4 regions of the Mesorhizobium sp. M1066 genome follow, and region 1 is predicted to be linked to each of the others. Evidence: predicted binding sites of a transcription regulator. Region 1 holds the regulator's gene; each other region holds the start of a gene.
What was found. The regulator LexA, encoded in region 1, represses DNA repair genes until DNA is damaged. The targets are predictions, from matches to a motif close to TGTTCNNNNTGTGTTCNG.

Region 1 (7,666 bases):
GCGGCCGTCATAGCGGGGTGGCAGCCCCTTGGCTCTGGCGGCCTCGCGCATTGCCTCCAATTCGGCTGGCGTGGCGTAGCAATAATAGGCCTTGCCCATGCGTACGAGTTCCTCGGCCACCTCGCGGTGGCGCGGCGCACGCTCGAACTGTGACACCGGCTCGCCGTCCCAGCTCAGGCCAAGCCAGGAAAGCCCGTCGAGGATGGCAGCCGTCGCGGCTTCATTGGAGCGTTCACGGTCGGTGTCTTCGATGCGCAGCAGCATCGTGCCGCCAGTGTGCTTTGCATACAGCCAGTTGAACAGCGCCGTGCGCGCGCCGCCTATGTGCAGATAGCCGGTGGGCGAGGGGGCAAAACGGGTGACGACCTTGTCGGACATGGAACTCTCGGAAACCATCTGAAGCGGGGTGCGGTTGCGCGGACTTTCGCGCGCCCGGCGTTCATGTAGCATAGGGTGTCGAGGGCGCAAGGGGCAGACCTGATGGCTGGACGAGGCTGGGGCTCGGATCAGGGCGAGGACGCTGCCATTGGCGTCAGCGAACGGTCCCTGTTTGCGCCTCTGCCAGCCTCGTTGCCGCCGCCGTCACCCCTCGTGCCGGATCCCGGCAAGGCGCCCTTGCAAGCGGATGTCGCCGCCTCTGTTCCTGTTGCCGAAACCGGCAGGATCGTGCGCGTGCGCCGGCAGATCGGCCTGACATCACTGCCTCGCCTGCGCCACAGCGTGAACATGGCGGCGAGCCTGGAACTCGATCGGGGCGTAGCCTTCCTGCTGGTGCCGGTCTGTCTGGCGATCGGAGCGATCGGCTATTTTTCGCTGACGGCCGAGCCCGACTTTGCGAGACCTGTCGCGGTTGTCATTCTGACGGGGGTCTGTGCGCTGGTCTCGCGCTCATGGCCAAAGACCCATCTGTGTTTCATGGCGGCACTTTTGTGCGCCCTAGGACTGCTTGCTGCCAAGGTCGAGACGTGGCGTGCGGGCACACAAATGTTGGGCTCGGAAATCTCGACGCAGGTGACCGGCCGCGTCGTCTCGCTCGACCGGATGGAAACCGGCCGCATCCGGCTGACCATCGACGTGACATCGACCGCAAGACCGAAACTGCGCTATGCGCCGGAACGGGTGCGGCTTTCGGCACGCAAGATCCCGGCTGACGTGACCGCCGGCTCCCTCATCACCGGATATGCCAAGCTCTTGCCGCCGACCGGACCGGTGCGGCCGGACAGCTATGACTTCTCCTTCGACAGCTATTTTGCCGGCATCGGTGGCAGCGGGTTCTTTCTCGGCAATCCAAAGCTTGTCGTCAACGATGACGGCGACATGCCGCTGCCGGCCCGAATTTCCTCTAGCGTGGAAAATGCCCGTGAAGGCATCGCCGACCATATCAGGGCGAGCGTCGGCGGCGCCGAAGGCGAGATCGCCGCGGCGCTGATCGTCGGCGTGCGCGCCGGCATTCCCGATGACATCAATGAGGCGATGCGACGTACCGGCATCTATCACATCATCTCCATTTCGGGACTGCACATGGCTCTGGTCGCCGGCACCATCATGGGTTTGCTGCGCGGCGCCTTCGCCTTGTTTCCCGACTTTTCCGCGCGTCGCCCGGTCAAGAAGTATGCCGCCGCCGCCGCACTGTTCTCGATCGCGGCCTATCTCATCATCTCGGGAGTCGTCGTTGCCGCCGAGCGCAGCTTCATCATGCTGGCGGTGATGCTGATTGCCGTGCTGTTCGATCGAGCAGCACTCACCATGCGCAATCTGGCGATCTCGGCGATCGCCGTCATCGTGGTGTCGCCGCATGAGGTGGTCGGCCCGAGTTTTCAGATGTCGTTCGCCGCGACCGCGGCTCTGGTCGGCGCCTATGCCGGCTGGGCCGATCACCGCGCGGGAAAAGCAAGACCGCCGCCGCCAAAGCGATCCATGCCAGGTTTCCTGACGCGAAAATTCCTGCTGGCGGCAACCGGCCTTGCCATGACCTCGATCATCGCCGGAAGCGCGACGACGCTGTTTGCCATCTGGCATTTTCAGCGTGTCTCGCCGCTTAGCCTGTTTGCCAATCTCGCGGTTATGCCGATCGTCACCGTCGTCATGTTCCTGGCCGTCGCCAGCGCGCTGCTGATGCCTTTCGGATTGGATTGGCCGGCTCTCTACCTGATGGGTAAGGGCCTGACGATGATGATCGCCATATCCGGCTGGATCTCCGAGCGTTCGCCTGTCGATGGGGTCGGGCTGATTTCGCAACAGTCGGTCCTGCTGGTGGCGATTGCTTTGGTCATCGCGACGATGGCGACAACTTGGCTGCGGCTCGCTGCTCTGCCCTTCGCGCTTGCCGGCCTGCTGACGGTCTCGGATACGCGCACGCCGGATGTGCTGATCTCGGAAGACGCCCGGCTGGTGGCGTTGCCGATCGGTGGCGGCGAGCTTGCCGTCAGCCGGGAACGGCCGAACGAATTCACCGTCGATAACTGGAAACGCGCCCTGACATCAGAAACCATCGTCGTGCCAGAGGTGTTCGACAACAGCGATGGGCAATTCGATGTCGCGGATGCCGTTGATCTGCCGCTGGGATCGCCGTTCTATTGCTCCTCAGGCGTTTGCGTGGCCAGGCACATGTCCGGTGCGATCATTGCCTATGTCGAGGACCGCAAGGACGCCTGGAAAGCCTGCGGCTTCGCCGAGTTGATCGTCATCAATGACGCCACCGCGTATGACGCCTGTCACAATCCGCTGGTTCTCGTCATCACCAAGCGGCAACTGGCTCGCAAAGGCAGTGCCGCGGTCTTCTTCGATCGCCAATCGGCGACCACGCCAGCGACGATCAGCTTCGCGGTGGACAGCCCATATCGGCCCTGGCACACGCAACGCAAATACTCTCGTGAGGCGAGGGGGCTGGCACCCTTCAAGAAACCGGAGAAGCCAGCGGCCAACCCGCAGCCGGCTCAGTAGCGGCGGATCAGGCCGACGAGCTTGCCTTGCACCTTGACCCTGTCCGGGCCGAAAATACGGGTTTCATAGGCCGGATTGGCGGCTTCGAGAGCAATCGAAGCGCCCTTGCGGCGGAACCGCTTCAGCGTCGCTTCCTCTTCATCGACCAGCGCCACGATGATCTCGCCGGGGCTCGCCGTGTCGGCATTGCGGATGATGACGGTGTCGCCGTCGAAGATACCGGCCTCGATCATCGAGTCGCCCTTGACCTCCAGCGCATAGTGGGCGCCGCCCATGATCATGTCCGGCGGCACCGAGATCGAATGCGTCTGATGCTGGATGGCATCGATCGGCACACCGGCGGCGATACGGCCCATGACCGGGATCGACACGGCGGAGACCGCATCGTCATCATTGCCGGGCGAGGGCATCCGCGAAGGCGCCGGCTTGATCTGCCGGCCAAGGGCACCACCCTGACCGAGACTGCCCTGGATGACGCTTGGCGAAAACTTCTTTGCCGCGTTGAGGCCGGGCGCGATCGAGTCCGGCAATCGCAGCACTTCCAGCGCGCGTGCCCGGTTGGGCAACCGGCGAATAAAGCCGCGCTCCTCAAGTGCGGTGATCAGCCGATGAATCCCGGATTTGGAGGCAAGGTCAAGCGCCTCCTTCATCTCGTCGAAGGATGGCGGAATGCCGCTCTCCTTCAGGCGTTCATGGATGAACATCAGCAGTTCATGTTGCTTGCGCGTCAGCATGGCGGCCCCCAGGTTACCTGAAACCAGAATCGAAAAACAAACCCAGAACAAACCCTATCTGTTCCAGTTGTGTTCTGCAACCGTTTAAAGTTTAATGAATTTGTTAAGGCTGCTGAAATTATTTGGCGCTTGCCAGCGGGTCGCGATCAACAAGCGCCAGGCACGGCGATGCGCCTGCTCACATTGAAATTATTATGGTTAATGACCTGTGGCTCATCCTCGACCCAAGGATTGGCATTATCAATCTATCGACCTCCACAAAGGACGATATAAATCTTCGGGACGTTCGTTTGCCGTGAACGAAACGGAGCCAAAACGCCAACGTCTGTTGGCATTTGTGGCTGGAAATTCAGCCCTCCGTCATCTGCCAGGCAGTGAGGGCGGCGGCGGCGGATCGCGGGGATCGTTGCGTCAGGTAACGGCTTCTTTGACCGCGAAACGCTGGTCCTTCCATGCGCCCGTGCGCAGAATATCCTCCAGCACCTCAACCGCCAGCCACACATCCTTGTAGCCGACATACAGCGGCGTGAAGCCGAAACGGATGGTCGATGGCGCACGGAAGTCACCGATCACCCCGCGCTCGATCAGCGCCCGCATGATTTGATAGCCATGGTCGTGAAGGAACGACACCTGGCTGCCACGCCTGGTCGCGTCGCGGGTGGTCTCCAGCGTGAGACCGTAGGCGCCGCACTTGGCTTCGACGAGCTGGATGAACAGTTCTGTCAGTGCGACGCTCTTCTTCCGCAATGCCGCCATGTCGACGTCGCTCCAGATGGCAAGCGCGCCTTTGAGCGCCCGCATCGACAGGACAGGCTGGGTGCCGCACAGAAAGCGGCGGATGCCGGTGCCGGCAACATAACCCCGTTCGAAGGCAAAGGGCCGCGCATGGCCCCACCAGCCGCTGAGCGGCTGGCTGATATCGCCGTGGTGGCGCTGCGCGGCATAGATGAAGGCCGGTGCGCCCGGACCGCCGTTGAGGTACTTGTAGGTGCAGCCGATGGCGAAATCGGCATTTGCGTGATCGAGCTCGACGGGCAGGGCGCCGGCGGTGTGGCAAAGATCCCAGACGATCAGCGCTCCGGCCGCATGAGCTTTGCGCGTCAGCGCCGCCATGTCGCGCAGTTCACCCGATTTGTAATTGACGTGATTGACCAGCACCACCGCGACGTTTTCGTCGATCAGCTCTTCGATGGTCGGCGCGTCGACACCCGCGAGGCGCAGCAGGACGCCATCCCGGGTCGAGGCCACGCCTTCGGCGATGTACAGGTCGGTGGGAAAACTGTCACCTTCGGCGACGATGGCCGACCGGCCGGGCCGCATCTCCAGCGCCGCGTGCAGCACCTTGTAGATGTTGGTCGATGTCGTGTCGCAGACAACGGTCTGGCCGGCCGCGGCTCCTATCAGGCGTCCGAGCTGGTCGCCGAGTTCGATTGGCATCTCGAACCATCCGGCCGTGTTCCAAGCTCGGATGAGATCCTGGGCCCATTCTTGGGTCGCCGCCTGCTGCAGCTCGCTGAAAACGGCATGAGACGCTGCCCCCAGTGAATTGCCGTCGAGATAGATCATCCCCTCCGGCAGAATGAAACGGTCGCGCATGGCCCGCAGCGGATCCGTGGCATCCATCGCTTCGACTGCGGCGAGATCAGGAATTCCACTCATGGTCGGTCAGTCCCCGGTTGTTCGCGAAGGGTTTTCCGCCACAGCGCGTCCCCTCGGTGTGCCTGTTTTCATTTCGACGTCAGAGCCGGGTGCGGACCGTCCACAGCTCCGGGAACAGCACGACCTCGAGCATTTTCTTCAGATACGAAGCACCCGACGTGCCGCCGGTGCCGCGTTTCAGGCCGATGATGCGCTCCACCGTGGTGACGTGATTGAAGCGCCAGCGCCGGAAATAGTCCTCGAAGTCGACCAGCTTCTCGGCCAGTTCGTAGAACATCCAGTAGCGCTGCGGATCGCGGTAGATGGTCTGCCAGGCGACCAGCACCTCTTCATTCTCGGTTCGCGTCTCACGCCAGTCCGTGCGCCTGGCATCGGCACCGATGTCGAATCCGTTGCGCGCCAAAAGCAGCAGTGCCTCGTCATAGAGCGACGGCTCGGCCAGGATCGCTTCCAGCTTCCCGCTCAGGTCGGGCCGATGCTTGTGCGGCCCGAGCATTGCCAGGTTTCGGTTGCCGGCCATGAACTCGATGGCGCGATACTGCCAGGACTGGAAACCCGAGGACTGGCCGAGCGCGTCGCGGAACTCGGTGTATTCGCTGGGCGTCATCGTCCGCAGCACGTCCCAGGCATTGTTCAGCTGCTCGAAGATGCGCGCAACGCGCGACAGCATCTTGAAGCTCGGCTCGAGCCGGTCTGCGCGGATGGAACGGATCGCGGCGCCAATCTCGTGCAGAGCAAGCTTCATCCAGAGCTCGGAGGTCTGATGCTGGATGATGAACAGCATCTCGTCATGCGCCGATGACAGCGGCGTCTGGGCCTCCAGCACTTTCTCCAGGTGCAGGTAGTCGCTGTAGGACATGCGCTCCTTGAACGACATCTGGGCGCCTTCGGACGCCGGATCGTACGGTTGGCTCAATTGATTTTCTCCGTGCGCAGCCGGAAGCGCTGGATCTTTCCGGTCTGGGTCTTGGGCAGAGCGGCGATGAATTTTACCGATCGCGGATATTTATAGGGCGCGATCGTTGCCTTGACATGGTCCTGCAGGCGCTTGGTGGTGAGGGCGTCGGGCGCGACGCCCTGCACCAGCACGACATGCGCCTCGACGATCTGGCCGCGTTCGGCGTCCTCTGCACCGATCACCGCGCATTCGGCGACGTCCGGATGCGCCAGCAGCGCCGCCTCGACCTCGGGACCGGCGATGTTGTAGCCGGCGCTGACGATCATGTCGTCGGAGCGTGCGGCGAAATGGAAGAAGCCGTCCTCGTCCTGCGTGAAGGTGTCGCCGGTGAGGTTCCAGCCGTCGCGCACATATTCCTTCTGCCTGTCATCGGCCATGTAGCGGCAGCCGGTCGGGCCGCGCACCGCCAGCCTGCCGGTCGTGCCGCGCGGCACCTCGCGCATCTCGTCATCGACGATGCGCGCCTCATAGCCGCCCACCGGCTTGCCGGTCGACGCAGGCCTCATGTCATCGAAGCGGTTGGAGATGAAGATGTGCAGCATTTCGGTGGCGCCGATGCCGTCGAGGATCGGCTTGCCGGTCTTTTGCGTCCACTCTTCGAAAACCGGAGCGGGCAAGGTCTCACCGGCCGAAACTGCAACGCGCAGCGATGACAAATCGGCACCTTCATCCATGGCCTTCAGCATGGCGCGGTAGGCAGTCGGCGCGGTGAAGGAGATCGTCGCTTTGTAGGTTTCGATGATGTGGATCATGTTGGGCGGCGTCGCCTGTTCGAGCAGCGTCGCGGCAGCGCCGAAGCGCAGCGGGAAGATGGCGAGCCCGCCAAGGCCGAAGGTGAAGGCCAGCGGCGGCGAGCCGACGAAGATGTCGTCCGGCGTCACCTCCAGGATTTCGCGGGCGTAGGCGTCGGCGATGATCAGCAGGTCGCGGTGGAAATGCATCGTCGCCTTCGGCACGCCTGTCGTGCCCGAGGTGAAGCCGAGCAGGGCGACATCGTCGCGGCCGGTGTTGACCGCACTGAACGTCACCGGCTTGTCGAGCGCGGCGCGATCGAGTTCAGCATCATGGTTGGCGGTGCCGTCGAAACCGATGACCTGCCTGAGGAATGCGCTGTCCTTGGCGCACACGGTCATCTCGTCCATCAGCCTGGTGTCGCAGAGCGCGACGGTGATTTCCGCCTTGTCGACAATCTTGGCGAGTTCGCCGGCGCGCAGCATCGGCATGGTGTTGACGACCACGGCACCGACCTTGGTGGCAGCCAGCCAGCAGGCGACCATGGCGGGGTTGTTGGCCGAGCGGATCAGCACCCGGTTGCCCGGCTTGACGCCATAATTCTCGACCAGCGCGTGGGCCAGCCTGTTCGTCCAGTCGG
Region 2 (7,666 bases), on a different contig from region 1:
GCGCCGTGATTGAGGAAAGTATTCCCCGCTTCGTCAGGACCGGCTTTTCATAGGCTTTTTTCATAGCTGCTCCTCGCTTTTTCACACACCGAAACTGGTTTGGGCAATTAACTCGTCAAGCTGATGCTAAAAAGGCCGCCAGCTTTCGACAGGCTAGGTCTGAGTAGCTGGCTCAACCAGCATAGGTCAATGAGCGGCGGCATTTGGTTGCAAACCGCGCCCGATCTCGTTCGACCTCTTGCTCTTTGTTTCCCCTCCACGCCACTGGCCGGAGCATCGTCCTCGTCATTGAGCAACGGGCAGGCTCAGAAGCCGTGGATTCCCGTCAACATCATCTGAAATCGTGTCGGCATCGCGGCCGCTGAGATTGCTCGCTAAGCGTCTCCCTCTTTATCTGTCGGTGGCTGGCCAACCTTAAAATGCCGAAGCGCCTCTATTCTTCACATTGCGCCTTCCTGCACCAGCACCTTGGCAAGCGATTCCTTCTGGCGGGAAACAGCCATGATTTTTTCCTTTCGGATAGCGATAGGGGTATCGTCGTGGCGGCAGGAGGCGACCTATGCAGAGTTTCACCGTCGAGCTGATACGCGACGGCAGAGCCGTGGAACGTGCCGAGATTCAGGCCGAAAATGTTGTGGAAGCCGCGAAGATGTGGGGACCGGTAACCATCCCGTACGCCGAAGAGCCTGACATTGGCGAATGGATCAGGGTAACGCACCCCGACGGCAACACGACAACTTGGTTTGAGCGATCGCTAGGCGGCGGCAGCTAGGTGTGGGCTCGCTGGCCAGGATAACGGCAGGGTCGAGGGCAAGAGCGGTGACGCACGCCACGCGTCGCGATCATCGCAGAAGAAAACGGAGGGATGATCCGGTGCGAACCAGCGGGCGAAGAACTTCGGTCGCGTTGGACGGCAAACTGGCAATCCAGATTGACGGCTGTCCTGTCGAAATTGGTCGACCAAGACTTAGCCGGCCCTCCCAAATCCGGGAACGATGTTAGCGGGAGAGCGCTACATCCCCGGGCCCCCCATTGGGCGCGTCTTTTACTGCCGCCGGCATAAAGCGTGAGCAAGTCGTGATCGATCGCAGCGGCAGTCCGTCAACCCGGCGCCGCGAGTTGTGCGCGAGAGCACTGGCTTCCGAGCGTTTCCTCCAGCCGAGCCATTCGGCGACTGACAACGGATTTGCGACTCCCGCCACGATACGCCTCGTCCCTGCGTGATCTACCGAAGGTCCTGGCTTCGGCTTCTTCTGATCTGGCACATCGTACACTCAGTGCGTCCGGCCGGAGCGGAGATGCATCTCGATCTTATTGATTGCCTTGGTGAGGACATCGACTGCCTGCAGATTGACCGCGAAGTCGAAGTTCCCTTGCGCCGTTTCGAATATCAGAACGCCGACCTTGGCGAGGTCGTCGCTCATCATGCCTATTCCAATGCCGGTCGGCATATAGGGTGGTTTTTCTGACATGGTTCTCTCCTCAGATGCGGTGTGGGCTTGTCGGGCTTTTGGCCATCCAGCGTCCGACCTGGAGTGGCCAAGCACGATCGATGGACGATGGCCGTGTAACCCGTCTATTCGAAATGCATCGACTGGCCGCGCATCATCGCCAGGGTCAGTGCAATTGCAGGATTTGCAGGTGGCTTCTCCATAAGCAGGGAGCCGTCGAAATCGCGCCATGCCGCCATGCGCAATTCTTCACCGTCTTCGCTGGCTGCAGGGTCGAAAACGTGGGCATCATAGGGATCCCTGTCAATCTCGATCGTCCAGTCCTTGAGCGCCTTGCGAGCCATTTCTTCCACCTGGGCGAGGTCACTGGTGAAGAAGGGGATGCGGTCGCCATCTTCCGAAAGCGGCTCGACCCGATCCAGCGTCGGCCGCTCGGGCACCCAACCAAGAACGAAGGCAATATCGAAATCGATCTGGCGGTCCGGGCCAGTTGTACCCTCCAGCCGTTTGACGACGTCAGGATAGAGCTGCTTGCGCGCCGGCCACGTGTTCGCAAGTGCCTTGGCCTGCAGTCTCGTTCGGGGCACATCGATCAGTTCCATGATCTGATGGCGCGGAACCTTGTCCTCCGGCCAGCCCGCACAACATGCAGTCCTCGCAGCCTCGTCGGCCTCCATCCAGACCGAAGCAGCCTGGTCCTCGTTCTCGGTTGGCTGGTCGTCTTCCGGAAAGCCTTTGATATCCCACCTTTCCAACGCGAACAAACCTTCCGTGCCTTGCAAAGCCGTAATGCCGGCGCGCGCGAAAACTGCTTCGGCTGCCCCGACCCCGCGTGCCAGTTCCTCGGGCGTTGCCCCTTCAATGTTCAAGCGAAGTTCCATGGTTCGCCTCCTGTATCAATCCTCCCTGCAGTGAACAAAATAAGAACAAAGGTGTCAAGAGACTCCTGATGGTCGGGAAATAGTTCTTTTTTTCAATGGGGTAGGTCACATTGGGCAATCGGTTGAGGCTTCGTGCTCAATCCCAACGCAACTGCATTCATGGCCGCTGCTACACGCGGACCACAGCGGACGAGGGACAGTCGGTCCCGCGTCCTGTCCTGCGGCCGGCGCTATGTTGAGGCTCCTATGGCTGTCCTGTTAACCGCCCGCGGCGGCGGCGAATTTCCTCCGTCCCGCGCGCGACAATGTCCGCAATTGCGGACGCGCGCAGGACTGCGGTTTATACGTCGTTTTTCCTTGGGCGCCGCCAGCCGGCGCGAACATCCAACAGGACAGGTGGCCTTCGACGCCTCGTCCTGTTGGCAAACCGTTCTTCCGGTGCCACGGGGCGGTCGCGACAAACATTTCTTCCGCAGCGCCACCTCGCCATGCCATTGACTCTTTATTAGGAAGGGAACAAATGAGGAACATTCCGCCAGCATATCGCGTTCAGGGGACAGATGAGTGCATCGAGGCCAAACGCTGCTATTTCCGATCTGCGAGATCGCATTTCGCGTCTCGAAGGCGGTAATGCGCGCAAAAGGGCGGTGCTCCCATTCGGCATCTCCTCTATCGACAATCATCTGCCAGGCGGGGGTGTGGCGCTTGGCGCACTTCATGAAGTTGCCGGCGGCGGCAATGGAGCGATCGATGGCGCCGCAGCGTCGCTTTTTGCGGCCGGGATTGCAGCCAGGACGCAAGGCAAGGTGCTGTGGTGCGTGACGCGCCAGGATCTGTTTGCGCCGGCAATCGCCCAGGTCGGACTGCATCCCGACCGGGTGATCTATGTTGAAGCCGGTGACGACAAATCTTTGCTCGCCTGCTTCGAGGAAGGTCTACGGCATGTCGGGCTTGGGGCTGTGGTCGCGGAAGTGGCGCGCCTGTCCATGACTGCCTCGCGCCGGTTGCAACTGGCATCGGAAGGCTCCGGCGCAATGGGTATCGCCATCCGCCGCTGGCGCCGCCAGACCGAAGCCGCCGACTTCGGGCAGCCGACGGCGTCTGTCACCCGCTGGCGGGTTTCCGTGCTGCCGTCGCGACCGCTGCCTGTGCCCGGCGTTGGCCGGGCGCGATGGCAACTTGAACTGATCAGATCTCGTGGAGGGGAAACACTCGATATCGAAGTGGAGGCTTGTGATGCCAAGGGTCGTCTCGCTCTTCCTTCCAAACTGGTCGACCGACCGGCTCAGAAGGAAATTGGGCGACGTCTCGCCGCCACCGGATAAGCCTTTGGTGCTGGTCGGGCGGCATGGTAGTCGTCGCCTGGTGACTGCGGTGGATCGCGCGGCAATAGAAGCAGGCTTGCGCGTCGGAATGCTCGCGACGAAGGCACAGGCCCTCGTGCAGGGCCTGGCGGTTATGGACGCGGAGCCCGATGCTGACGCGGAGGCATTGGAGCGGCTGGCGCTATGGGCGTTGAGACGCTATGCGCCGATCGCCGCTGTGGATACTCCGGACGGATTGGTCATGGAGACCACTGGCGCCGATCACCTTCATGGCGGCGAACAGTTGATGCTGTCCGATATGGTCGAGCGTCTCAGCCACGTCGGCTTCTCGGCGCGGTCAGCGATTGCCGATAGCTGGGGTGCTGCTCATGCGGTGGCGCGGTACGTCAAGCAGACCGTCAGCGTGGTCGCTGTCAATGCAACCTGTGATGCGATCCTTCCTCTGCCCATCGCGGCACTGCGGTTGCCCGATGCGATCGTCAGCGGTCTGCGAATTTTGGGCTTCGACAGGGTTGGCGAGCTTCTGAAGCAACCACGCGCGCCACTGACCCTGCGCTTCGGACCGGAACTGGGTCGTCGCCTTGACCAGGCTTCTGGACGCCTTGCCGAACCGATAGAGCCCGTGCGGCCAGCCGATGTGGTCGAGGTAAGACGAGCCTTCGGCGAACCCATCGGCGCGGCCGAGACGATCGCCCGCTACATCGGCAAGCTTGTTCAAGCGCTATGTGTCGAGCTGGAGACCAAGGGCCTTGGCGCCTAGCGGCTCGACCTGCTGTTCTACCGGGTCGACAACAGCATCCAAGCCATTCGCGTCGGCACTGCCATGCCGGTCCGCGACGTGAAGCGGCTGACGCGTTTGCTATGCGACAAAATCGAGAAGATCGATCCGGGTTTCGGCATCGAGTTGATGCGCTTGTCCGCACCCTTGGCCGAGCCGTTGACGCCCAAGCAGACCATCTCCTCACTTATCGAGCAACCGGACGCTGACATCTCAGACCTGATCGACATCCTCGGCAATCGTGTGGGCTTGGAGAAGCTGTATCGGTTTACCCCGGTGGCAAGCGACGTGCCCGAGCGATCGTTCCGGCGCGTGGCGCCGGCCTCGGCCGAAACCGGCCAGGCATGGCCAGATCATTGGCCGCGGCCGGCTCGTCTGTTTGCCGTGCCGGAGCCCATCGAGGCGATAGCGTTGCTGCCGGATCATCCGCCGGCGAGCTTCACCTGGAGAGGCATCCGCCGACGGGTCAAGCGCGCCGATGGCCCCGAGCGGGTCTTTGGCGAATGGTGGAAGCGTGATGCCGAGCTTGCCGCCGTGCGCGACTATTTTCAGGTCGAGGACGAAGCCGGCGAGCGGTTCTGGATCTATCGCGCCGGCGACGGCGAGGATGCCGCGACCGGTTCGCATCGCTGGTTCCTGCATGGCATCTTCGGATGACTGCGTCGTATATTGAACTCCAGTGCACCTCGCATTTTTCCTTCCTGCGCGGCGCCAGCTCCTGCGAGGAATTGTTTGCGCAGGCCGCAATCATGGCCCTGCCGGCGCTTGCCATCTGTGATCGCAACAGCCTGGCTGGCGTTGTGCGGGCTCACGAGGCTGCAAAGGCAACCGGCGTCAGGCTGATCGTCGGCTGCCGGCTTGATCTGGCGGAAAAGATCTCCATCCTGGTCTATCCAACCGATCGCGCGGCCTATTCGCGGCTTTGCCGCTTGCTGTCGCTGGGCAAGAAGCGTGGCGGCAAGGCGAAATGCCTCCTGCATTGGGCAGACCTTGTCGCCTATGGCGAAGGCCTTGTTGCCTTGTTCATTCCGGATCAGGCTGATGACACATGCTCGCTCTGGCTGCGGCGGCTACACCAGGCATTTGGCAATCGAGCCTATATGGCGCTGACCTTGTTTCGCCGTCCAAATGACGCGCTGCGGCTGCACGAACTGTCCAACCTTGCCGGAGAGGCCGGCGTGCCGACGGTTGTTACCAACGATGTGCTCTTCCATGAACCGTCACGGCGCATCTTGCAGGACGTCGTCACCTGCATCCGCCACAATGTCACGATCGATGGTGCCGGGTTTCGGCGCGAGCGGCATGCCGACCGCTACCTGAAGCCGCCTGACGAGATGGCACGCTTGTTCGGCCGCTATCGCGAAGCGATGGCTCGAACCGTTGAAATAGCCGAGCGCTGCCGGTTCTCGCTCGACGAACTTGCCTATCAATATCCCGAGGAGCGGATGCTGCCGGGTCTGACACCGCAGCAGGCCTTGGAGAAACTTACGTGGGAAGGCGCGACGGAGCGTTTTCCCGAAGGCGTGCCGGACAAGGTTGTTGGCACGCTCAAGCATGAATTGCAGCTCATCGAGAAGCTGCAATACGCGCCGTATTTTCTGACGGTCAATGCGATCGTTCGCTTTGCCCGCAGCCAGGACATTCTCTGCCAGGGCAGGGGATCAGCAGCCAACAGCGCCGTCTGCTATGTCCTTGGCATCACCTCGATTGATCCCGACCGCAACGATCTCCTGTTCGAACGCTTTGTCTCGGAAGAGCGTCGCGAGCCGCCCGACATCGATGTCGATTTCGAACATGAGCGGCGTGAAATCGTCATGCAATGGGTGTTCGACACCTATGGCCGTGAGCATGCAGCACTGTGCTCGACCGTCATCCGTTATCGGTCGAAAGGCGCCTTGCGGGACGTCGGCAAGGCTCTGGGGCTGCCTGAAGACCTGATCAAGATGCTGTCGTCGCAGGTGTGGGGCTGGTCGGATGAAGGCGTTCAACCCAAGCATGCCGAGGAGCTGAATCTCAATCTCGGCGATCGCCGCCTGCGCCTGGCGCTGGATCTCGCCAGGCAATTGATCGGCGCGCCGCGGCATCTGTCGCAGCATCCCGGTGGCTTCGTGCTGACCCGCGACCGGCTCGACGATCTGGTGCCGATTGAGCCTGCCGCGATGAAGGATCGCCAGGTCATTGAATGGGACAAGGATGACATAGACGCGCTCAAGTTCATGAAGGTCGACGTGCTGGCGCTCGGCATGCTGTCCTGCATGAAGCGCGGCTTTGACCTGCTGTCGGAGCACAAGGGCATCACCCTTGATCTCGCCACCATCCCTGCCGAGGATCCGCGCACCTATGCGATGATCCGCAAGGCCGATACGCTCGGCACCTTCCAGATCGAGTCTCGCGCCCAGATGTCGATGCTGCCGCGCATCAAACCGCGAACTTTTTATGACCTCGTCATCGAGGTCGCGATTGTTCGGCCGGGGCCGATTCAGGGCGACATGGTGCATCCCTATCTGCGGCGGCGCGAAGGCAAGGAAGAGGTGGTCTATCCCAAGCCTGAGCTCGAAAAGGTGCTTGGAAAGACACTGGGCGTGCCGCTTTTTCAGGAACAGGCGATGCGTGTGGCGATCGAATGCGCCGGCTTCACGCCTGGTGAGGCGGATCAGCTTCGCCGCGCCATGGCGACCTTCAAGCACACCGGCGGCGTCTCCAGCTTCGGTGCCAAGCTGATCGGCGGCATGGTCAAGAACGGCTATCAGCGCGAATTCGCCGAAAAGACATTCAAGCAGTTGGAAGGCTTCGGCAGCTATGGCTTTCCAGAGAGCCATGCGGCAAGCTTCGCGCTGATCGCCTACGCCTCGTCCTGGCTGAAATGTCATCACCCCGATGTCTTCTGCGCCGCTCTGTTGAATGCCCAGCCGGTGGGCTTTTACGCCCCGGCGCAGATCGTGCGCGATGCCCGCGACCATGGCGTCGAGGTGCGCCCGGTGTGTGTGAATACCTCACGCTGGGATTGTACGCTCGAGCCCACTGAGGACGAGGATCGGTTTGCCGTTCGGCTTGGCCTGCGCGTGGTGCGTGGCCTGGCCAACACTGACGCGGCCACCATCGTCACCACACGAGCCGACCAGCCGTTCACTTCGGTCGATGATTTATGGCGCCGAGCCGGCGTTCCCGCTGCCTCTCTGGTTGAACTCGCGCAGGCCGATGGGTTTCAACCGTCATTGTCGCTAGCCAGGC
Region 3 (7,666 bases), on a different contig from region 1:
TCGGCGGCGCTATCGGCGCGGTCACCGTGTCCTTCATCCAGACCGGCGTCGTGGCGGCGGGGTTGAGCGGTTTCTACGTCCAGTTCTTCAACGGCCTGATCATCATCCTGTCGCTGCTCGGGCATAAGTGGAACCAGGCACGGTATCGGTGAGGGGCTGTTTCGTTGGCGAACCGCATGCCTTGCGCGGACGCCCATCATTTCGTCATCCACGGGCGAAGCAAGGAGCGTAGCGACGCGGCGCAGACCCGAGGATCCATGCCGCGACTTAAAAGTACCGCTGCGGTTGTGGAATTCTGCTCCGCTGCATTTCTGGGCGAAGGTCGCGGCATGGATCCTCGGGTCTCCGCGACGTCGCTTCGCTCCTGCTCCGCCCGTGGATGACGAAGGTGGGGCTTCCGCCAGAGAATGGTCGCTTGTAGGGCAAGCGGGCGCTCACACCGCCGCGACGAACCCGTCCAGCACGCGCTTCTGGCCGGCCTTGTCGAAGTCGATGGTCAGCTTGTTGCCTTCGATCGCGGAAATGTTGCCGTTGCCGAATTTCTGGTGGAAGACGCGGTCGCCGACGTTGAAGGCGGATGGCGTGTCGGAGACGGATTTGGCGACCAGTTCGCCGTCGATGGTGCGGCCTTTGACCGAGGTGCGGCCGGCGCCGTAGCCGCTGTCCGTCTCGCCATAGCCGATGCGCTCGACCTGGTGGCCGGAGCGCGAGCCCCAGTTGCGGTCGGTCGCCTCGGTGCGGTTGGCCTGCGCGCGCTGCCAGCCCGGCGTTGCATAGGTGTTGGAGAAGGCGCCGGATTTTTCGCTGTCGGCGCCGACATTGTCGAAGCGCGAGGCGCCATAGGGGTTTTGCCGTCCCGCGCCCTGGCCGCCGCGGCCGGAGGCAAAAGAACCGCCGCCATAGGAATTGCCGTAGCCGCCGTAGGAGTTGCCGCTTTCGGCGACCTCGACATGGGCTTCCGGCAGTTCGTCGAGGAAGCGCGACGGAATGGTCGACTGCCACAGGCCGTGGATGCGGCGGTTGGAGACGAACCAAAGATGCAGGTTCTTCTTGGCGCGGGTCAGGCCGACATAGGCAAGGCGGCGCTCTTCCTCCAGCCCGGAGCGGCCGCCTTCATCGAGCGCGCGCTGATGCGGGAACAGGCCTTCCTCCCAGCCGGGCAGGAAGACGGTCTCGAATTCGAGGCCCTTGGCCGAATGCAGCGTCATGATCGAGACGGCGTCGAGCCCGGCATTCTGCTCGGCATCCATGACCAGTGCGACATGTTCGAGGAAGGAGCGCAGCGACTCATACTCCTCCATCGAGCGGATCAGTTCTTTCAGGTTCTCCAGCCGGCCGGGCGCTTCGACCGAGCGGTCATTCTTCCACATGTCGGTGTAGCCGCTCTCTTCGAGAATGGTCTCGGCGAGTTCGGTGTGCGGCGTGGTTTCCAGGGCCTTTTGCCAGCGCTCGAAATTGGCCGCGACCTCGCGCAGTGCGGCGCGCGGCTTCGGCTTCAGCTCGTCGCTTTCGGCCAGCTTGGCGGCGGCCTCCAGCATCGGGATGCGCAGCGCGCGGGCCGTGTCGTGGATCTGGCGGATGGTGGCTTCGCCCAGGCCGCGCTTGGGCACATTGACGATGCGCTCAAAAGCGAGGTCGTCGGCACCTTGCGCGACGACGCGGAAGAAGGCCAGCGCATCGCGTATCTCCATGCGCTCGTAGAAGCGCGGGCCGCCGATGACACGGTAGTTGAGGCCGAGCGTGACGAAGCGGTCCTCGAACTCGCGCATCTGGAAGGAGGCGCGGACAAGGATCGCCATGTCGTTGAGATTGTGCTTTTGCCGCTGGTAGGTCTCGATGGTTTCGCCGACGGCGCGGGCTTCCTCCTCGGAATCCCAGGCGGCATGGACATGCACCTTGCCGTCCTCCGGCTCGTTGCGGTCGGTGAACAGCGTCTTGCCGAAGCGGCCCTCATTGTGGGCGATGAGGTGGGAGGCCGCGCCAAGGATATGCGCGGTCGAGCGGTAGTTGCGCTCCAGCCTTATGATGGTGGCGCCGGGAAAATCCTTGTCGAAACGCAGGATGTTGTCGATCTCGGCGCCGCGCCAGCCATAGATGGATTGGTCGTCGTCGCCGACGCAGCAGATGTTGACGGTGGCGGTGCGCTGATATCCCTCCCCCTTGAGGGGAGGGTGGCCGGGCGAAGCCCGGTCGGGTGGGGTCCGCGCGGCAGTGCTCGACGTTTTGGAGGTGCCTTCTGAGGCAACCCCCTCCGCCCGCTTTGCGGGCACCTCCCCCTCAAGGGGGGAGGATTGCGGCCGCTGCGCCAGCAGCCGTAGCCACATGTACTGGGCGGTGTTGGTGTCCTGATATTCGTCGACGAGGATGTATTTGAAGCGCTTGTGGTATTCCTTCAGCACATCCGGATTGGCGCGGAAGATGCGGATCGGGTGGCATAGAAGGTCGCCGAAGTCGCAGGCGTTCAGCGTCTTCAGCCGCTCCTGATAGGCCTTGTAGAGTTCGCGGCCCTTGCCGTTGGCGAAGGCGCGCGCGTCACCCTCGGCGATGTCGGCCGGGCCTTGGCCCTTGTTCTTCCAGCCGTCGATCATCTGGGCGAACTGCTTGGCCGGCCAGCGCTTGTCGTCGAGCCCTTCGGCCTGGATCAGCTGCTTGATCAGCCGCACGACGTCGTCGGTGTCGAGGATGGTGAAGTCGGATCTCAAGCCGGCAAGTTCGGCATGGCGGCGCAGCAGCTTGACCCCGATCGAGTGGAAGGTGCCGAGCCAGGGCATGCCCTCGACATTGCCTTCGCCGATCAGGACGCCGATGCGGATCTTCATCTCGCGCGCGGCTTTGTTGGTGAAGGTCACCGCGAGGATCTGCGACGGGAACGCCTTGCCGGTGGCGAGGATGTGGGCGATGCGCGTGGTCAGCACGCGGGTCTTGCCGGTGCCGGCTCCAGCCAGCACCAGAACCGGGCCTTCCGTTGTTTCAACCGCTAGCCGCTGCTCCGGGTTGAGGCCCTTCAGATAGTCGGGCGCGTTGTTGTGTCCGCTGCGGGCAGCCATGGCGCGCGCGGCGATGCCCGACGGGGCCGTGGGCCGCGCATTGGGTTCGTCGAAAAAGGGCATGTCTTCGGAAAAGCCGGACATCGCCCCGAATGTAGTGATTCGGTGGGGAAAGACCAGAACTGTCTACGTTTTGTTCCGCTAAAGTGCCCGATTGCTGCCCCGCGCTCCCACCGCGGTCGATGTTATTCCAATTGCGATGGACCATTACCGCCTGCGCTTGAGGCCCGTGCTTGACAGGCGGGACCGTCAGGAGAAAGTTGTGCTTCGGGCAGCGACGCAATGCCGGGTTGCCATGGCCGCGCCGCGAAGCGCAACAGTCGAAGGAGTATCATCTTGGCTGTCACCATCACCTCCCTCATTCTTTTCCTCATCGGCCTGGCACTCGGCGGCGGCGGCATCCGCCTGGCGATGCTGGGCGGCAGCTGGTACTATGTCGTTGCCGGCCTTGCCTTCCTGATCGCCGCCTGGCTGCTCTACCGGCGCCGGTCCACCGCACTGTGGCTCTACGCGGTAATCGTGCTCGGCACGTTGGCCTGGGCGGTCTGGGAAACCGGCTTCGACTGGTGGGAACTTGGACCGCGCGGCGGCATCATCGTGCTTCTCGCTTTGTGGCTGCTGACGCCGTGGGCGAGGCGGGGTCTTGTCGGCCCTGACGCACGCGCGCCGCTGATCCTGGCCGTGCTGGCCTCGCTGGCCGTCGCCGGTTATTCGATGACTTCAGATCCGAAGGACATTGCCGGCGAACTCGGCACCGACAAGGTGGTCGCCAACGCCAATCTCGGCAATGATGTGCCGGCCGGCGAGTGGCACTATTACGGACGTACGCAGTTCGGCCAGCGCTATTCGCCGCTCGACCAGATCACGCCTGACAATGTCGCCAAGCTGCAGCCTGCCTGGACCTACCAGACCGGCGACGTGAAGGGACCGGACGATGTCGGCGAGACCACCTATCAGGTGACGCCGCTGAAGATCGGCGACACGCTCTACATCTGCACGCCGCACAATTTCGCCATCGCCATCGATGCCGCGAGCGGCAAGGAGAAATGGCGCTTCGATCCCAAGGTCAAGCTCGACAAGGACCGCCAGCACCAGACCTGCCGCGGCGTGGCCTATTATGCCGATGCCGCCGGCGCCGCCGGGCAGCCCTGTGCGACCCGCGTCTACCTGCCGACCTCGGACGCGCGGCTGATCGCGCTCGACGCCGCCAACGGGCAGGTCTGCCCGGCTTTCGCCGAGGGCGGCACGCTGAACCTTCTGACCAACATGCCCTATCCGAAGTCGGGCTATTACTACTCGACCTCGGCCCCGCTGATATCAGGCGGCAAGATCATTGTCGGCGGCGCGGTCAACGACAATTATTCGACGCAGGAGCCGTCCGGTGTCATCCGCGCCTACGACGCTGCCACCGGCGCGCTGGTGTGGAACTGGGATTCCGGCAATCCGGACCAGACGACGCCGCTGCCGGCCGGCCAGACCTATACCGCCAACTCGCCCAACATGTGGTCGACGCCGAGCGCCGACGAGAAGCTCGGCCTGCTCTACGTGCCGCTCGGCAACCAGACGCCGGACCAGCTCGGCGCCGGGCGCAGTGCCAATGTCGAGAAGTTCTCGTCGTCGATCACCGCGCTCGACCTCAACACCGGTCAGGTGCGATGGGTGCGGCAGACCGTGCACCACGATCTCTGGGACATGGACGTACCGGCACAGCCGAGCCTGATCGACATCACCAAACCCGACGGCACGGTGGTGCCGGCGCTGGTCGGACCGACCAAGCAGGGCGACCTCTATGTGCTCGACCGCCGCACCGGCGAGCCGGTCATTGCGGTCAACGAAGTGCCGGCGCCGGGCGGCGCGATCGAAGGCGACCACACATCGCCGACGCAGCCGGTCTCCGATCTCACCTTCATGCCGAAGCCGCTCACCGGCGCCGACATGTGGGGCCTAACCATGTTCGACCAGTTGGCCTGCCGGATCGAATTCCAGGGCCTGCGCTATGAGGGACGCTATACGCCGCCTTCCGTCCAGGGCTCGCTGATCTATCCCGGCAATTTCGGCACCTTCAACTGGGGCGGCGTCGCCGTCGATCCGGTCCGGCAGGTGCTGTTCGGCATGCCGACCTACCTGGCGTTCAAATCGCAGTTGATCCCGCGCGATCAGGTGCCGCCGCCGGACGAGGGGCGCGGCAGCGAGCAGGGGCTGAACCGCAACGAGGGCGCGCCCTATGCGGTGGTGATGGGGCCGTTCCTGTCGCCGCTCGGCATTCCTTGCCAGGCGCCGCCCTGGGGCTATGTCGCCGGCGCCGATCTCAGGACCGGCAAGATCGCCTACAAGCACCGCAACGGCACCGTCTACGACATGACGCCGCTGCCGCTGCCCCTGAAAGTCGGGGTGCCGGGCATCGGCGGGCCGATGATCACGGCTGGCGGCGTCGCCTTCCTGGGGGCCGCGGTCGACGACTATCTGCGCGCCTACGACCTGACATCGGGCAAGCAGCTGTGGCAGGCGCGGCTGCCGGCCGGCGGGCAATCGACGCCGATGACCTATACGGTCGCCGACGGCCGCCAGTTCGTGGTCATTGTCGCCGGCGGCCACGGTTCGGTCGGCACCAAGCCCGGGGATTATGTTATGGCCTACGCGCTGCCGAAGTAGGCGACAGGGTAACGCGATCTTTCAGAGGTCGCGCCGCCCCTCATCTGTGCCGGTGTCTTTCCCCGTATAGTGACGGGGAGAAGTGCCCGACTGGGCGATGAGGGGCGGCAAATCTTCCGATCGACCCGTTGTCGATCAGCCAATCCCCAGATGACCCTTCAGGCTGGGCACCGAGCCGAGCACCTTGTTGGTCAGGTCGGGGCCGGCGGCGGCTTCGGCCTGCTGGATCAGCGTTGCACCGGCCTTCTGGATTTGCGCCATATCGAGCCCGGATGCTTTGAGCGCGGCGATGCCGTTGATCAGCGCGCCGGCCTTCTCGCCGAGAACGCCGCCAAGCGCGCCCTGCAACGACGACAGAAAACCGCCACCGCCGGCCGGAGCGGCGGCCATGACGTCATATTGATGGGCGAGGTCGTCGGCGCCGGGGATCTTGGCGAAGAACGCCGAGGCGCTTGTGCCTTCCGCCTCGTGTTCGAGCACCGAGAAAATGGTGCCGACGACTTTCTCCGTCGTCGCCTGGTCGAGGCCGGCCTTCTGCGAAACGGTGTTGACGATGTCCTGGACGTTCATGGCGTCACCTCAACCCTGGTTTTTCGTGTTGCGGTTCCGCTCAGCGCGGACCCTGATCAACGATCGTCTGCCTGCGTTCAGAACCATCGAGCACAGGGCCAAAGCGACGGCCGCCGCAAGGACGAGCGCGCTGGCGAGGATCGGGGAAGGCATGGTCATGGTCATCGCTTCCTTCTGGGTTTGACGTGTAGGCACGCGGTCAAGATACCGTCGATAGCCACCTTCCCTCACGATTGTGGCAGCGCCAGCAGGATTTATCGCCAATGACCAAAAAGTGATGACACGGCCGTGCATGGCACCGGCTTTACTGCCGGGACGCGGCCAGCGGCCTACGCCCTGAGGCAATCGGCGGCCGCGATGAGTGCTCGACTGGACCATGCCGGCTTGGTCCCTATGTAGCTGGCAATTAAAGCCCGAAGCAGAGGACCCGATCCATGACGAAACCCGACGCCAAGCCCGCCATCACCCAGGCGATGATCGACGCCTATGACGAATATACGCATCTGACGCTCGATCGCCGCCGGTTCATGGAGCAGTTGACCCGGCTTGCCGGATCGGGTGCGGCGGCCGCCGCGATCGCCCCGCTTCTGGCGGCAAATTCGGCGCAAGCGGCTGTTGTCGCCGACAACGATCCGCGGGTGAAGGGCGAGGACATCAGCTATCCCGGCGGCAGCGGCGAAATGAAGGGCTATCTGGTCAAGCCGGTGGACAAGGCGGGCAAGCTCGGCACGGTGATCGTCGTGCATGAGAACAGGGGGCTCAACCCGCATATCCGCGATGTGACGCGACGCGTGGCGCTGGAGGGGTTCGTGGCGCTGGCGCCGGATTTTCTGTCGCCGCTCGGCGGAACGCCAACCGATGAAGACAAGGCGCGCGACATGTTCGCCAAGCTCGATCCGGCGCAGACCATCGCCGACGGTGTTGCGACCGTCGCTTTCCTCAAGAGCGACAAGGACGGCAACGGCAAGGTCGGCGCCATCGGCTTCTGCTGGGGTGGCGGCACGGTCAACATGCTGGCCATCAACGCCCCCGATCTCAGTGCCGGCGTTGCCTATTACGGCATGCAGCCGAAGGCCGCCGATATGTCCAAGATCAAGGCGGCCTTGCTGCTGCACTATGGCGGACTGGACGAGCGCATCAATGCCGGCATCGACGCCTTCAAGAAGGAACTCGACGCGGCGCATGTCGAATACACGGTCTATGTCTATGAAGGCGCCAACCATGCCTTCAACAACGACACGTCGGCAGCGCGCTACGACAAGAAGGCGGCTGACCTCGCCTGGGGCAGAACGATCGCCTTCCTCAAGCAGAAACTGGCATAGGGGCACCCGTCTAATCCGTGTTCGCCGGCTTGTGGAAGGCGACGCCGGCGACCACCAGCGCAATGCCGAGGCAAT
Region 4 (7,666 bases), on a different contig from region 1:
ATCATCTGCATCTGGTCGCCGTAATAAGCGATGAGCTGGCGCAGGAACGGGATCGGCAGCATGTTTTGCCCGTCCTTGTTCTCCAGTTCGAAGATGATCTGGGTCAGCACCGGATGCGTGATGTCGTCGCCGGTCTTGGCGTCCTGGACGGTGAACTCCTCGCCCTTCTTGACCATCTCGGCGAGGTCCTCGAGCGTCACATAGGTGCTGGTGCCGGTGTTGTAGAGGCGGCGATTGGCGTATTTCTTGATGATGATCGGATCGTCTTTAGCGGCCATCTACATCCTCCCGGGACACCGGCGCGCCTCTGAGCAAGCCGCCGATAACGATTGTGCCTTTTTTTTGAGGATATGCGCAAAAGCTTCACAATTCCAAGCAGTTTGTGCAGTGCGGGATCACTAAATGCTGCATAGCAGGCAAAATATGCTGCGCAGCAATGGACGAATGGCCGCCATGGCAAGGCACGACCTGCTTGCGGCGCATGGGCGCCCTGCCTATTTCCGGTTTGACTTGGGGTTGGGAAAGGGCAAGAAAAGTCCCTAACGACAGAACGACACCCTTGAAGTCTGGAGAAGAAAATGTCCGTTTCCATCGTCATTGCCAGCGCGGCGCGCACGCCGGTCGGCTCCTTCAACGGCGCCTTTGCCGCCACCCCGGCGCATGAGCTCGGTGCCGTTGTCATCAGGGAATTGCTGTCACGTGCCGGTGTCGAACCAGGCGAGGTCGACGAGGTCATCCTCGGCCAGGTGCTGACCGCCGCTCAGGGTCAGAACCCGGCCCGCCAGGCATCGATCAATGCCGGCCTGCCCAAGGAAACCACAGCCTGGGGCCTCAATCAGGTTTGCGGCTCGGGTCTGCGCGCCATTGCGCTCGGCATGCAGCAGATCGCCACCGGCGATGCCAAGGTGATAATCGCCGGCGGCCAGGAATCGATGTCGCTTTCGACGCATGCCCAGCACCTGCGCGCCGGCGTCAAGATGGGCGACTTCAAGCTGATAGACACCATGATCAAGGATGGGCTGTGGGATGCCTTCAACGGCTATCACATGGGCAACACCGCCGAAAACGTCGCGCGTCAGTTCCAGATCACCCGCGACGACCAGGACCAGTTTGCGCTGGCCTCGCAGAACAAGGCCGAGGCCGCGCAGAAGGCCGGCAAGTTCAAGGACGAGATCGTCGCCGTCACACTCAAGGGCAAGAAGGGCGACACCATTGTCGACCAGGACGAATACATCCGCCATGGCGCCACGCTCGACGCCATGACCAAGCTGAAGCCGGCCTTTGACAAGGACGGCACGGTGACCGCCGCCAACGCCTCCGGCATCAATGACGGCGCCGCCGGCGCGCTGCTGATGAGCGAGGCGGAAGCGGTGAGGCGCGGCATCACCCCGCTGGCACGCATCGTGTCCTGGGCAACCGCCGGCGTCGATCCGCAGATCATGGGCACCGGCCCGATCCCAGCATCGCGCAAGGCCTTGGAAAAGGCCGGCTGGTCGGTCGGCGATCTCGACCTGGTCGAGGCCAACGAGGCCTTTGCCGCGCAGGCCTGCGCCGTCAATAAGGACATGGGCTGGGACCGCTCGATCGTCAACGTCAATGGCGGCGCCATCGCCATCGGCCACCCGATCGGTGCTTCCGGCGCCCGTGTCTTCAACACGCTGGTCTTCGAGATGCGCCGGCGCGGCGCCAAGAAGGGTCTCGCTACCCTGTGCATCGGCGGTGGCATGGGCGTCGCCATGTGTGTCGAAGCACTCTGAAGAACTCACCAACCGGGCGGCGCGAGCCGCCCGTTCTGTATCCAGTGCCTGCCAAGCCCGACAACAGGGCGGTATCAAAAAAAGGGGAAATGCATGACCAAGGTAGCAATCGTCACAGGCGGATCGCGCGGCATCGGCGCGGCGATCTCGATCGCATTGAAGACCGTCGGCTATTCGGTTGCCGCGAACTACGCCGGCAATGACGCCGCAGCGGCGAAATTCAAGGCCGAGACCGGCATTCCGGTCTACAAATGGTCGGTCGCCGACTATGATTCCTGCGCCGCCGGCATCCGCCAAGTCGAGGCCGATCTCGGCCCGGTCTCGGTGCTGGTCAACAATGCCGGCATCACCCGCGACGCCATGTTCCACAAGATCACGCGCGAGCAGTGGAAAGAGGTCATCGACACCAACCTGTCCGGCGTCTTCAACATGACGCATCCGCTGTGGAGCGGCATGCGCGACCGCAAGTTCGGCCGCGTCATCACCATCTCGTCGATCAACGGCCAGAAAGGCCAGGCCGGCCAGGTCAACTATTCCGCCGCGAAGGCTGGCGACATCGGTTTCAGCAAAGCCCTCGCTCAAGAGGGAGCCCGCGCAGGGATCACCGTCAACGTCATCTGCCCTGGCTACATCGCCACCGAGATGGTCAAGGCGATCGACGAGAGGGTGCTCAACGACCGCATCATCCCGCAAATCCCCGTCGGCCGCCTCGGCGAACCGGAAGAGATCGCGCGCTGCGTCGTCTTCCTCGCATCCGAAGATGCCGGCTTCATCACCGGCTCGACCATCACAGCCAACGGTGGCCAATACTTCGCCTGACGACGTGGCGATGTAGGAGATCGACGGGCCGGCACACCGGCCCGTTTCCGGCACGGTCCCTTTGACGTGCTCGCGACCGTAGCTGACCCAATTCGGCACGCGAAGGTTAACAGCCGGCAGCCGCCCTGTGCAAAAGCTCCCTGGCAACCTGTGGATTCTCGGTGGATAAACTGTTCACAACACAAGATATTGGGGTGAACAAATCGGGAAAATTACGCCATCGCTGATTCGTCGCCGATTCGTTCCGGTTATGAGCTGAGCGTTAACGACGACAGCCGGAATCGCCTGCCCAACTGCTTAACGCAGGTTAAGAAAGATCAACAATTTCATAATGTTGGTCGAGGCGCGCCAAGCCACCGTGATTGTTTCCAGGCAAAGGTTAACGGCAACGCCCTCTTAGCATGAAACGGGCCAGTTCAGCGATTCAGCATGTGGTGCGACTCGCGGTCGCGAAATCCACATGTAGCCGTGAACAAAAGCTGAACCCGCAGGAGTCACTGATTCGTCGCCGATTCGTTCCAGACTCGTTCTATCCGTTAATCCGCAGCCGGTTGAAAGCTTGACAAAACCACCCTTCTCGCCGCCGGCGGAACATTCCGCTTTCGCTTCGCGCCCGAAATCCCTATGTGTCGCCTGTCATACGCGCCATTTGAGGCACGCTCCCGACAACCAGAGGCCAAGAAGCCTTATTTCCAGGTCCCAGAAGCCTTATTCTAGGTTGATGAACATCCAGCCCAAACACACCGAGCCGCTGATCCTGTCGGGCCGCGACGTGACCGCCGTGCTCGGGCCGACCAACACCGGCAAGACCCATCTCGCAATCGAGCGCATGGTGGCGCATGAGAGTGGTATCATCGGCCTGCCGCTCAGGCTGCTGGCGCGCGAGGTCTACGCCCGTGTCTGCGAAAAGGTCGGCGCCCACAAAGTGGCGCTGATCACCGGCGAGGAAAAGATCCAGCCGCCGGGCGCCAGATATTCGGTCTGCACTGTCGAGGCCATGCCGCGCGAGACCGACGCCGCCTTCGTCGCCATCGACGAAGTGCAGCTCGCCGGCGACCTCGAGCGTGGCCACATCTTCACCGACCGCATCCTGCATCTGCGCGGCCGCCAGGAAACGCTGCTGCTCGGTGCAGCCACCATGCATGGCATTCTGCAGCGCCTGCTGAGGGGTGTCTCGGTGGTGACGCGGCCGAGGCTGTCGCATCTTGCCTATGCCGGCTCCAAGAAGCTGACCCGCCTGCCGCGGCGCACGGCGATCGTCGCCTTCTCGGCCGACGAGGTCTACGCCATCGCCGAGCTGATCCGCCGCCAGCAGGGCGGTGCCGCTGTCGTGCTCGGCGCGCTCTCGCCGCGCACCCGCAACGCCCAGGTGGCGCTGTTCCAGTCCGGCGATGTCGACTACCTCATCGCCACCGATGCCATCGGCATGGGTCTCAACCTCGATCTCGACCACGTCGCCTTCGCCCAGAACCGCAAGTTCGACGGCTTCCAGTATCGCAACCTGACCGCGGCCGAGCTCGGCCAGATCGCCGGCCGCGCCGGCCGGCATCTGCGCGACGGCACCTTCGGCGTCACTGGCCAGGTCGACCCGCTGGACGAAGAGCTGATCAAGAAGATCGAAGGCCATGATTTCGATCCGGTGAAGGTGCTGCAGTGGCGCACCGCGCATTTCGACTTTGCCAGCCTCGACGCGCTGAAGCGCTCGATCGAGACCAACGCCCCCGTCGAGGGACTGACGCGGGCATTGCCTGCCGTCGATGCACAGGCGCTCGAGCATCTGTCGCGCGACGAGGACATTCGCGCACTCACCACCAATGCCAAGCGCGTGGCGCTGCTGTGGGAAGCCTGCGCGCTGCCCGACTACCGCAGGATCGCGCCGGCGCAGCATGCCGACCTCATCGCTTCCATTTACACGGACCTGGCACGCCACGGCCATGTCGACGAGAATTACATGGCCGAGCAGGTGCGCCGCGCCGATACCACCGAGGGCGATATCGACACGCTGTCGCATCGCATTGCCCAGATCCGCACCTGGACATTCGTGTCGAACCGGCCCGGCTGGCTGGCCGATCAGGCACACTGGCAGGAAAAGACGCGCGAAATCGAAGACAGATTGTCGGATGCGCTGCATGAGCGGTTGACGAAACGCTTCGTAGACCGCAGGACTTCCGTCCTCATGCGGCGCCTTAGAGAAAATACCATGCCTGAAGCCGAAATTAGTCCTACCGGAACCGTCCTTGTCGAAGGCCATCATGTCGGCGAGCTGCAAGGGTTCCGCTTTACCGCGGACCAGACCGCCGGCGGTGAAGACGCCAAGGCGGTGCGCACCGCCGCCCAGAAGGCGCTGGCCGCCGAGTTCGAGGCTCGCGCCGAACGCTTTGGCGCCTCGGCCAATGGCGACATTGCGCTTGGCTCGGACGGCACGCTGCGCTGGATCGGCGCGCCGATCGGCACGCTGGTATCAGGCGAAGACGCGCTGAAGCCGCGGCTGGTGCTGCTGGCCGACGAACAGCTGACCGGCCCGGCGCGCGACAAGGTCGCCGCGCGTGCAGAGCGATTCGTCAATTTCCAGATCGAGTCGCTGCTGAAGCCGCTGGTCGATCTCAGGAACGCCGACCAGATTTCTGGCATCGGCCGCGGCATCGCCTTCCAGCTGGTCGAGAATTTCGGCCTCATCAACCGCCGCGACATCGCCGAGGAGATGAAGTCGCTCGACCAGGAAGGCCGCGCCGCCCTTCGCCGGCTTGGCGTGCGCTTCGGCGCCTACCATGTCTTCGTGCCGGCGCTGATCAAGCCGGCGCCTGCCGGGCTGGTGACATTGCTGTGGGCGCTGAAGAACGACGGCAAGGACAAGCCGGGCTTTGGCGACGTGGTCCATGCGCTCGCCTCGGGTCGCACCTCGGTGGTGATCGACCCTGCTTTCGACAAGACGTTCTACAAGCTTGCCGGCTACCGCAATCTCGGCCGTCGCGCCGTGCGCATCGACATACTGGAACGGCTGGCGGATCTGATCCGTCCGGCGACCAACTGGAAGCCCGGCCTCGGTCAGCGCCCGGACGGCGCCTATGACGGCCAGTCCTTCATGGTGACGCCGCCGATGATGTCGATCCTCGGCGCCACCGCCGACGACATGGAAGAAATCCTCAAGGGTCTCGGCTATCGTGCCGAGCCGAAGCCGGCCGTCGAGGTCAAGGCGCGGCTCGAAGCACAGGACAATGCCGCGCGCGAAGCGGCGGTGGCGAAGCTTGCGACGGAAGAAGCTGCACGAGTCGAGCAGGCCGAAGCGGCGGAAGCCGCGGCAACGGATGCCGCAGCAGAGGCAGCCGTCGAAGGGTCGGAGCCGGCATCGGACGCAGTGGCCGTTTCGGAAACCGCGGCCGAAATTCCCGCCGAAATCACCTCCGACGCCGCGGCTGAACCTGCTGCGCCTGCCGTGGAAGAACAGGCGGACGCTCCGGTCGAAACCGTGCAAGACGAAGCGCCTGTAGCCAAGGCTGCGCCCGACGTCGCCGAACCGGCGCCGGTTGAACCGCAGGCAGAGACTGAGACTGCCGAGATCGAAGTTGCAGCGGCAGAAGAAGCCGCAACGGCCGAGTTGGTGTCAAATGCCGCGCCGGCAACGGACGCCGCGCCGGACGAACCTGTGGCGGTGACTGAAGCAGCCGCCGGCGAACCCGCTCCGGAAGCCGAAGCGCCAAAACCCATCCTGTTGTGGCGTCAGGGCCGGTTCGAACAGCGTCCGCGCAACCGCGACGACAACCGAAGGAACAATCGCCCACGCAACGGACAAGCGCGCGGTCGAAGCGATGCGCCTGCGGATGCCGCCGGCGCACCGGCCGCAGCTACGCCAAGTGAACGGCCTGCCCATGAAGGCCGGCGCGATGGAGCCGGCAAGCCGCGCTTCGACCGCTCGAAATTCAAACCCAAGCCGCAGGCCGAAGGCGAACAGCGGCGTGACGGCAGGCCGCAAGGCGAGCGTCCCGACCGCCGTGAGGGCCGTCCCGACTGGAAGGGTGGCAGGCCGGATGCCAAAGGTGGTCCGCAAGGCGGCAAGCCGGCCTTTCAGCCGAAGCCGCGCGAGGAACGCCCGGTGCGTTTCGATCCGGATTCGCCCTTCGCCAAGCTCGCCGCATTGCGCGACCAGTTGAAGAAATAGAACCCGGCTCGCTTCGATGGTTGCCGAAGGCCGCCAGCGCATCGACAAATGGCTGTTCTTCTCACGCGCCGTGAAATCGCGCTCGCTGGCGGCAAAACTGGTCGTCGCCGGCCGCGTTCGCATCAATCGCGACAAAGCAGCGCAGGCCTCCGATCAGGTCAAGCCAGGCGACGTCCTGACCATCACGCTCGAGCGCCGCATCTTCATCTGGAAGGTGCTCGGCGCCGGTACGCGGCGCGGCCCGGCCGAGGAGGCCCGTACGCTTTACGAGGACATGTCGCCACCGCCCGCACCGAAGGGCGAAGCCCCTCCCGATGCGATTCCGGGGCTGCGCGAGGCCGGCAGCGGCCGCCCGACCAAGAAGGAACGTCGCCAGACCGACCGATTGCTCGGCGAAGACTGATGGCCTGGCGTCCAAAAACACGCAGTGGTTCTGGGACAACGGCACGCCTGAGGCGAGAACTGAGCCCGGCAAACAGACGCTCTGCGGGACATGGCTGACTTCCGCCGGGCCTGCAGTCTGGAATTCCATTCCGGAAACACCGGCACCGTCCGCAATGGCTACCCTTGCAAGCGGTCGACAAAGGCGTTACCTGACGGAAAAAGCCCAACAAAATGGGACGTCCCGGAGCCGACCGATGACCTATGTCGTGACCGACAATTGCATCAAATGCAAATACATGGACTGCATCGAAGTCTGTCCGGTCGACTGTTTCTACGAAGGCGAGAACATGCTCGTCATCCATCCCGACGAGTGCATCGACTGCGGTGTTTGCGAGCCGGAATGCCCGGCCGACGCGATCAAGCCTGACACCGAACCCGGCCTCGACAAATGGCTGCAGGTCAACACCGAATACGCCGACAAATGGCCCAACATCACCGCCAAGAAGGAACCGCCGGCCGACGCCAAATCCTTCGACGGCGAGGCCGGCAA

Region 2: the regulator LexA is predicted to act here: its motif matches at 2,845-2,862, upstream of NKH52_RS25450 (ImuA family protein).
Region 3: the regulator LexA is predicted to act here: its motif matches at 3,171-3,188, upstream of NKH52_RS21125 (ATP-dependent helicase).
Region 4: the regulator LexA is predicted to act here: its motif matches at 3,091-3,108, upstream of NKH52_RS14795 (helicase-related protein).

What each region holds. Positions count from the first base shown of each region.
Region 1 is NZ_JAMYMR010000003.1:305,835-313,500, reverse strand. Features, by position in the region: gene gltX (glutamate--tRNA ligase) at 1-378, opposite strand, end outside; gene NKH52_RS07260 (ComEC/Rec2 family competence protein) at 481-2,943, shown strand; gene lexA (transcriptional repressor LexA) at 2,937-3,677, opposite strand; gene kynU (kynureninase) at 4,089-5,336, opposite strand; gene kynA (tryptophan 2,3-dioxygenase) at 5,416-6,252, opposite strand; gene NKH52_RS07240 (AMP-binding protein) at 6,249-7,666, opposite strand, start outside.
Region 2 is NZ_JAMYMR010000026.1:51,536-59,201, forward strand. Features, by position in the region: gene NKH52_RS25435 (hypothetical protein) at 560-772, shown strand; gene NKH52_RS25440 (hypothetical protein) at 1,275-1,472, opposite strand; gene NKH52_RS25445 (hypothetical protein) at 1,577-2,332, opposite strand; gene NKH52_RS25450 (ImuA family protein) at 2,893-3,657, shown strand; partial or broken gene NKH52_RS25455 (DUF6504 family protein) at 3,569-5,092, shown strand; gene NKH52_RS25460 (error-prone DNA polymerase) at 5,089-7,666, shown strand, end outside.
Region 3 is NZ_JAMYMR010000018.1:1,858-9,523, forward strand. Features, by position in the region: gene NKH52_RS21120 (ABC transporter permease) at 1-152, shown strand, start outside; gene NKH52_RS21125 (ATP-dependent helicase) at 435-3,131, opposite strand; gene NKH52_RS21130 (glucose/quinate/shikimate family membrane-bound PQQ-dependent dehydrogenase) at 3,384-5,699, shown strand; gene NKH52_RS21135 (hypothetical protein) at 5,835-6,269, opposite strand; gene NKH52_RS21140 (hypothetical protein) at 6,279-6,434, opposite strand; gene NKH52_RS21145 (dienelactone hydrolase family protein) at 6,704-7,591, shown strand; gene NKH52_RS21150 (EamA family transporter) at 7,602-7,666, opposite strand, start outside.
Region 4 is NZ_JAMYMR010000009.1:21,843-29,508, forward strand. Features, by position in the region: gene phaR (polyhydroxyalkanoate synthesis repressor PhaR) at 1-278, opposite strand, end outside; gene NKH52_RS14785 (acetyl-CoA C-acetyltransferase) at 579-1,757, shown strand; gene phbB (acetoacetyl-CoA reductase) at 1,851-2,576, shown strand; gene NKH52_RS14795 (helicase-related protein) at 3,298-6,732, shown strand; gene NKH52_RS14800 (RNA-binding S4 domain-containing protein) at 6,749-7,135, shown strand; gene fdxA (ferredoxin FdxA) at 7,371-7,666, shown strand, end outside.